DNA from 2 places in the Streptomyces sp. MGP-P1 genome. Region 1 is predicted to be linked to the other one. Evidence: riboswitches for the same ligand, from Rfam matches in the RefSeq annotation. Region 1 holds a riboswitch; the other holds the start of a gene.
What was found. Region 1 has a riboswitch for cyclic di-AMP ahead of AC3CH1_RS22300 (transglycosylase family protein). Riboswitches for the same ligand answer to the same signal wherever they lie in the genome.
Positions count from the first base shown of each region.

Region 2: linked by a shared signal. The riboswitch ahead of AC3CH1_RS01390 (transglycosylase SLT domain-containing protein) and the one ahead of AC3CH1_RS22300 (transglycosylase family protein) in region 1 are both predicted to bind cyclic di-AMP.

Region 1 covers NZ_JBYMEM010000007.1:118,118-122,297, forward strand. Annotated here, with positions in the region: gene AC3CH1_RS22290 (cytochrome P450 family protein) at 1-1,254, shown strand, start outside; partial or broken gene AC3CH1_RS22295 (transglycosylase family protein) at 1,430-2,475, shown strand; cyclic di-AMP (ydaO/yuaA leader) riboswitch at 2,765-2,947, shown strand; gene AC3CH1_RS22300 (transglycosylase family protein) at 2,953-3,672, shown strand; gene eno (phosphopyruvate hydratase) at 3,995-4,180, shown strand, end outside.
Region 2 covers NZ_JBYMEM010000001.1:314,475-318,654, reverse strand. Annotated here, with positions in the region: partial or broken gene AC3CH1_RS01400 (SpoIIE family protein phosphatase) at 1-668, shown strand, start outside; gene AC3CH1_RS01395 (FAD-dependent oxidoreductase) at 748-2,139, opposite strand; cyclic di-AMP (ydaO/yuaA leader) riboswitch at 2,623-2,781, shown strand; gene AC3CH1_RS01390 (transglycosylase SLT domain-containing protein) at 2,785-3,618, shown strand; gene AC3CH1_RS01385 (UbiA family prenyltransferase) at 4,155-4,180, opposite strand, start outside.

The DNA of each region.
Region 1 (4,180 bases):
CCCGAACTCTTCACCTGGGAGTTCGCCACCGACCCCTACCCCGCCTACGCCTGGCTCCGAGAGCACCGCCCCGTGCACCGCACCGCGCTGCCCAGCGGGGTCGAGGCCTGGCTCGTGACCCGGTACGGGGACGCCAAGGAGGCGCTCGCCGACGCGCGGCTCTCCAAGAACCCGGCCAACCACGCCGAGTCGCCGCACGCCAAGGGGAAGACGGGGATCCCGGGGGAGCGCAAGGCGGAGCTGATGACGCATCTGCTCAATATCGACCCGCCGGACCACACCCGGCTGCGCCGGCTCGTGTCCAAGGCGTTCACCCCGCGCCGGGTCGCGGAGTTCGCGCCCCGCGTGCAGGAGCTGACGGACCGGCTCATCGACGACTTCGTGGAGAAGGGGAACGCCGACCTCATCCACGACTTCGCCTTCCCGCTCCCCATCTACGCCATCTGCGACCTGCTCGGCGTCCCCGAGGAGGACCAGGACGACTTCCGGGACTGGGCGGGCATGATGATCCGGCACGGCGGCGGGCCGCGCGGCGGGGTCGCCCGGTCGGTGAAGAAGATGCGCGGCTACCTCGCCGAACTCATCCACCGCAAGAGGGAGAACCCGGGCGACGACCTGATCTCCGGGCTGATCCGGGCCAGCGACCACGGCGAGCACCTCACCGAGAACGAGGCGGCGGCGATGGCGTTCATCCTTCTCTTCGCCGGGTTCGAGACGACGGTCAACCTCATCGGGAACGGGACCTACGCGCTCCTGCGCCACCCCGAGCAGCGCGCCCGGCTGGAGGCCTCCCTGGCGGCGGGGGAGGACGCGCTGCTGGCCACCGGCATCGAGGAGCTGCTCCGGTACGACGGACCGGTCGAGATGGCGACCTGGCGGTACGCCACCGAGCCGCTGACCCTGGGCGGCGAGGAGATCGCCGCCGGGGACCCCGTACTCGTGGTGCTGGCGGCGGCCGACCGCGACCCGGAGCGGTTCACGGATCCGGACACCCTGGACCTTGCACGGCGTGACAATCAGCACCTCGGCTACGGGCACGGCATCCACTACTGCCTGGGGGCGCCGCTGGCCCGGCTGGAGGGGCAGACCGCACTGACCACCCTGTTGAGGCGCCTTCCTGACCTGCGACTTGCGGGAGAACCTGGCGATTTGCGCTGGCGCGGCGGACTCATCATGCGTGGACTGCGCACCCTTCCGGTCGAGTTCGAACCGGATAGTCGATCCGGAAAAAGTGACACAGCGTCAACTCCGTGACTTGCACGTGATCTGCGCTGCATCGACTTGTGACACACGTTCGAGTCCCGCTAGGTTCACGGTTCGACGCGTCGGTCGCACCTTGCTCACGCGTCACTTGGGCGCCGAAGCAGGCACGGAATCCGCTGTGCGGCGCTCAGGCCACTCGCTTGTCAGTCGCACGGAAGGCATACCCATGGGCTCCGCGAACGGCAGACACCGCCGCCCTCGTCAGGCACCCGCCATCATCGTCGCCGCGGGCGTGACGGGATCGGCCATCGCCATCCCGCTGCTCGGCGCCGGAGGCGCGCACGCGGCCGAGGCCACCACCTGGGACCGGGTCGCCGAGTGCGAGAGCGGCGGCATGTGGAGCGCCGATCTCGGCAACGGCTACTACGGCGGGCTCCAGTTCTCGCAGGAGACCTGGTCGGCGTACGGCGGCACGGCGTTCGCGCCCCGCGCCGACCTCGCCAGCCGCTCGCAGCAGATCTCCGTCGCCGAGAAGGTCCTGGACGACCAGGGCCCGAAGGCTTGGCCCAGCTGTGCGGTGATCTCCGGCCTCGCGGTGGGCGGCGGTCTGCCCGGCGTCGACCCGGGCGCCTCGCCGTCCGCGGATCCGTCCGCCGATCCGTCGGCGGACCCCTCGGCCGACCCGACCTCCACCCCGGCCGACGAAGCGGACGCAACCGGTGAATCGCGCGAAGCGGGCAAGAGGGAGAAGGGTGATGAGGCGGACAAGGGCGGTAGAGGTGGCGCGGAGAAGGGGAGCGGGACTCCCGACTCCTCGGTGACGCCCTCCGCCCCGCCCGCCTCCGACGCCCCCGACGCCTCGGACCCCTCCACCGCCCCCGACGCCTCGGCGGACGAGGACGGCCAGGGGGGCAAGCACCGGGGCGCCCCGCGCCCGAGGAGGTCGACGCGGACCGGAAGGACGACCCCCGTGAGTCCGGCCGGCACGCCTCGCGCGGCGAAGGCGGCGCGCGGGACGGTGGCGCGGCGGCCGCCGACGGGTACACCGTGCGGCCCGGGGACAACCTCTGGGCGATCGCCGACGCCCAGGAGATCCCCGGCGGCTGGACCGGCCTGTACGAGACGAACAAGGGCCTCCTGGGTGCCGACCCGGACCTGATCCTGCCCGGCCAGAACCTGGATCTGGGCCTGGATCAGGATGCGGGCAAGGGTGTGGACCGGGCCGCCCCGGAGGGTGCCGAGACGGCCGCCGAGGCTCCCGCCGCCAACTGATCGAACCCGGCGAAACACCCCGAAAATCGGGGCAGTTAAGAGACCTATGTCCACTTTTGTGTAAGTGAGACATGGGTCTCTTTGCTTCAACTGGTGCTTTTCGACCGGCCGGTCCGGGCGTATCGCCTCCCACCTGCGGAAACGGCCCACCGGCTACGGCGAGTTCGGGCCGAATGCCCCCTATGTCCGTCTTTGAATGTCGGGGTTGCCTGTGTTTACGGTCGGAACCGCTCGCACCGCGGGCCCCGTCGACCGTCACGCCGAATCCTGCCGTCGGTCGAAGGGAACAGACGCGTAAGCGCCGTAGGCAGGAGCGGGGGACCCAGGTAAGCCGCCGGGTCCGGACGCCTCGTCGAACCGACGGGGACGTACGGGACCGGCTAGGGGTGAAGTCGCGAGCAGCACCGCGCGACCGGGCAACTCATCAGCCCGAACCCGACAGCTCACCTCGTAGGCGTCGGTGAGGAGATTCGTTCCATGCTGCTGAACAGCAAGGGCAAGCACCGCCGCCCGTCCAAGGCCACCCGTATCGCCACCCTCGCGGGTGTCACCGGTGCCGCCGTCGCCATCCCGCTGATGGGCGCGACCAACGCTTCCGCCGCCTCCGTCGAGACCTGGGACGCCGTCGCCCAGTGCGAGTCCGGCGGCAACTGGTCCATCAACACCGGCAACGGCTACTACGGCGGACTGCAGTTCTCGCAGTCCAGCTGGGCCGCCGCCGGCGGTACGCAGTACGCCTCCCGTGCAGACCTGGCCTCCAAGGACCAGCAGATCGCCACCGCCGAGAAGCTCCTCGACCTCCAGGGCCCGGGTGCCTGGGCCTGCGCCGGCGCCGGCGGCCTCACCAACGACGGTGTGGACCCGGGCGTGAACACCGGCTCCGGCTCCGGCGAGAGCAAGCCCGAGCAGGCGCAGCCCGAGCGTCAGGCCGAGCAGCCCACCACGCGCTCCGAGCAGCGCGAGGCCCCCAAGGCCGAGAGCGAGAAGGCCGAGAGCAAGAAGACCGTCACCACCCCGACCGGCGAGAAGGTCCAGAAGGGCGACGGCGAGTACAAGGTCAAGACCGGCGACACCCTGAGCACCATCGCCGACGCGGAGGACGTCAAGGGCGGCTGGAGCAAGATCTTCAAGCTCAACGACGACATCGTCAAGGACGCCGACCTGATCTTCCCGGGTCAGCAGCTCCACCTGAAGTAATCGCCGTCTCTCCTCCCCGGAGGAGAAGCGTCCGGCGGCACTTCTCCTCGCACGGCTCCCCGGCCCGGCGCGCTCGTCCCCCCAGCGCGCCGGGCCGGGTTCTTCTTGGGCGGCGGGCGCCGAAGGCCCGCATGCGTTCACCTCTTGTCGTTACCACTCAGTAGATTTCTAGAGTTTTGTCCCATGATGCAGGCCCTTGGGACCTTTTTCGTCCCAGGACGCGGGCGGTCGGCCGACCGACGCGGCCGGGCCCGATAGGCTCGTGCCGCAGGGCCACAGTGACCCCGCACAACCAGTGTCAGATCCCAGAAGGAGATGCCTCGTGCCGTCCATCGACGTCGTCGTAGCCAGGGAAATCCTCGACTCCCGGGGCAACCCCACGGTCGAGGTCGAGGTTGGCCTCGACGACGGCAGCACGGGCCGTGCTGCTGTTCCGTCCGGTGCCTCCACCGGTGCGTTCGAGGCCATCGAGCTTCGCGACGGTGACCCCAACCGCTACATGGGCAAG
Region 2 (4,180 bases), on a different contig from region 1:
GACGTACAGGGACACGGTGTCTCCGCCGCCGCGACCATGGGGCAACTGCGCAGTGCGGTACGGGCGTTCGCGCTGAGCCATCACGATCCCCAGGAGGTGATGAGCGGGACGAACCGGCTGCTCATCGACCTCGACCCGGGACAGTTCGCGAGCTGCTGCTACATCGCGCTCGACCCGGTGACCGGAGTGGCCCGCGCCGTACGGGCGGGGCATCCGCAACCCGTGCTGCGGCGGGCGGACGGCCGGACGGAAGTGCTGGACCTGCCCGGCGGCATCGTGCTCGGGATCGACGGGCAGGCGTCCTATCCGGTCACCGAGATGCGCCTCGAACCGGGCGCGATGCTCGCCCTGTTCACGGACGGGCTGATCGAGCGCCCCGGGACGGACATCGACGAGGGGATCGAGCGGCTGCGCGCCACCGTCGAACGCATCGGCGCGGTCCCCCTGGCCGAGACGGCCGACCAGGTCATCGGAGAGGCCAGGGCGGCCACCGACCGCCCCGACGACATCGCGATCCTGCTCGCCGCCCGGTGGGCCGGGACCCGGGAGGTCCGCCGGCCCCGGGAGGACGGGCGCCCGGCCCGGACCTGTGGCGCACGTTCAGGAGGCCGGACCCCGGGCGCACGGCGGGCGCACCGGATCCGGCCTCCGGAGAGACGTCCTGCTGATCAGACGCCGCCGAGGCCTCGATCAGGCGTCGAGGCCTTGATCAGGCGTCGAGGCGTTGATCAGGCGTCGAGGCGTTGATCAGGCGTCGGCCGACGGCTCTGCCGGCGCGGAGGCGCCGGAGGCCTCCAGCATCCCCTCGCGCTCCACGACCTTGATCCGCTCACGGCCCTGGGCCGCGCCCAGCGCCTGCTCGTGGGCGTCCAGCTTGTGCCAGCCCTCCCAGGTCGTGTAGTGGACGCCGCGGTCCTCCAGGAAGGCCTCGACGGCCTCCGGAGCGGGCGCGGCCGGCTCCGGCAGCCGGCCGGCCGCCCGGTCCTCCAGGACGCAGGCGACCGTCTCGTTCGCGTCGCCCTTGGTGTGTCCGATCAGACCGATCGGACCGCGCTTGATCCAGCCCGTGACGTAGACCGAGGCCATGTGCTCGTCGCCCGCGATGACGCGTCCCGCCTCGTGCGGCACGGTGCCGGAGGCCACGTCGAAGGGGAGCTTGGGCAGCTCCTCCGAGTAGTAGCCGACGGCACGGTAGACGCTCTGTATGTCCCAGTCCGTGAACCGACCGGTGCCCCGGACGTTGCCGGTGCCGTCCAGCTCGGTGCGCTCGGTGCGCAGCGCCACGACCTTGCCGTCCTCGCCGAGGATCTCGACCGGGGACTCGAAGAAGTGCAGGAACAGCTTGTGCGGGCGATCGCCGACATCGCGGATCGCCCAGTTTTCCAAGGTCTGCGCGACCATGTTGGCCTGCTTGTTCTCCCGGCGGGTCGCGATGGAGCCCTCGTCGTACTCGATGTCCTCGGGGTTGACGATGACCTCGATGTTGGGGGAGTGGTCCAGCTCCCGCAGCTCCATCGGGCTGAACTTGGCCTGTGCGGGGCCACGCCGCCCGAACACGTGCACCTCCAGCGCCTTGTTCTCCTTCAGGCCCTGGTACACGTTGTCCGGGATCTCGGTGGGCAGCAGCTCGTCCGCCGTCTTGGCCAGGACGCGGGCCACGTCCAGGGCCACGTTCCCGACGCCGAGCACGGCGACCTTCTCCGCGGTGAGCGGCCAGGTGCGGGGGACCTCGGGGTGCCCGTCGTACCAGGAGACGAACTCGGCCGCGCCGTAGGAGCCGTCCAGCTGGATGCCGGGGACGTCGAGGGCCCGGTCCGCCTCGGCGCCGGTGGAGAAGATCACCGCGTCGTAGAACGAGCGCAGATCGTCCAGGCCGATGTCGTGCGGGTAGCTGACGTTTCCGAAGAGCCGGACCTGGGGCTTGTCCAGCACCTGGTGCAGGGCCTTGACGATGCCCTTGATCCGCGGGTGGTCGGGGGCCACGCCATAGCGGATGAGGCCGAAGGGCGCGGGCATGCGCTCGAAGAGGTCGATGGAGACCCCCGGGTCCTGGCAGACCTCGGATTTGAGCAGCGCGTCCGCAGCGTAGATACCGGCGGGGCCGGCTCCGACAATGGCGACGCGGACGGGGCGTGTCATGGCGTGGTGATCCTTCGGGGCGGGCGAACGCGGGCAGGTACAGCGTACGTCGGAGGTAAGGGTGGGCTTACTAATCTCCACCGCACACCGTAAGCGATCGCCCCGCGGGCCCTTCGGCCGGCCCTGCCTAGAGTGTCCGATTAGCCCGTTTCCCTATGTCGATATGGGCGATTTGTTTCTTTTGGGAATTCTGCTCGATAAAGGGTCTATTGGGGCCGCTGGGGCATTTGCTTGACCTCGTTTCAGCCATCACCGCGAGGGAGTGGTGAGCGTCACGTCCGGGAGGGCGGACGCGGAACTGGAAGCATCGGTTCCCTTCTGCGCGAACAAAGTTGACGACGTGACGGAGTGCCCCGATCCGGCGATTCCGCTTTTCGATCTTGCGTGGAAAAGGGAATCCGGAATGCGGGGCTTGTTCTGTTCGGCGTTTCTCGCCTACGGTCACCCTCAATCCGGATGGAACGCCGAATCCTGCCGCCGTCCGGGAATCCGAAACCCACTCACGTACGGCAGGAGCGGGGGACCCAGGTAAGTCGCCGATCCGTAACCGGAACGGCTTGGGGTGAAGCCGCACGAGCGTGCGGCCAGACATCTCCCGTCTGAACCCGACAGCTCACCTCGCAGGCGCCGGAGAGGAAATCCCCCATGCCCGCACAGGGTAAGCACCGTCGTTCCCCGTCCACCTCGCTGCGCCGCGGCCTCGCCGCCGTGACCGCGGGTGGAGCCGTCCTCGCCCTCCCGGTGATCGGCGCCACCAGTGCCTTCGCCGCCCCCGTGCCCGCCGCCGCGCCGCAGCAGGCCGTGGCGCCCGCCTCGGTGGCCCAGGCGAATTCCGCCGTGGCGGCCGCGCCCGCCCAGCATTCCGTGGCGGCCGGTGAAACGCTTTCCAAGATCGCCCGCGAATATTCCGTCAGCGGCGGCTGGGAGAAGCTGTACGAAGGTAACCGGAAGATCATCGGAGAGAATCCCGATCTTATTCAGCCCGGTATCAAGCTGACCCTCGGAACTGCCTCTTCGGGCGGTAAGGCGGACAAGGCCGCCAAGGCTTCCCCGTCCGCCGCGCGTGGTGCCGAGGCGGACCGTGCCGACCGTTCGGAGCGCGTCGACGCCGCTCCCGTGGCAAAGGCCGCTCCGGCCGCAGAGAAGGCCGTCACGTACACGAACGACCTCGACGGCTGGATCAAGGAGTCGCTGGCGGTCATGGCCGAGCAGGGCATCCCCGGCACGTACGAGGGCATCCACCGCAACATCATGCGCGAGTCCTCGGGCAACCCGGCCGCGATCAACAACTGGGACTCCAACGCGGTCAAGGGCACCCCGTCCAAGGGTCTGCTCCAGGTCATCGACCCGACCTTCCAGGCCTACCACGTGCCCGGCACCTCGACCGACAGCTACGACCCGGTCGCCAACATCACGGCCGCGTGCAACTACGCGGCGGACCGGTACGGCTCGATCGACAACGTCTTCGGCGCCTACTGATCCTCCGCGCCCGAGCCCGAGTGGCCCCGGACCTCATGGTCCGGGGCCACTCGGGCGTACCGGGAAGTTACCCCCGAGTTTCTAGTGACTTACCACGCGATCGACAGGGGAACCTGTTGCACTCTGCTGAGAGTGAGGTGTGTCCATGAGCGACACCACCAGGCCCGACGACCGCTCCTTCTGACTGCGGACGCGGACCAAGCAGCCGCTGAGCAACTTCCTCGGCTTCCCCATCGACCGCACGTCCGAGTACGCGGCCGTCGCGCGAGTCGGTGATCGCGACGTTCGTGAGCGTCGCGTTGCCGCGCGCGCCGCCCATCGCCAGGATTCCGGGTCCGTTGTCGGACGTGTCGATCCGGATGTTCTCGCCGGCGCCACTGGCCGGCCGGGGTCCACACACGGCCGGCGACGACGGGCCTGCCTCGGGGCCGGATCGGTGGCCTCAGCCGCGCTCGCGGCCACGGGCAGGAGCCCGACCGAGACCATGCCGGCTCCATGAATGACAGACCGTCAGGTCAGTGGTTCGACGGGCTCGTTCAGGCGCCCGCGGCACCCCGGGCCA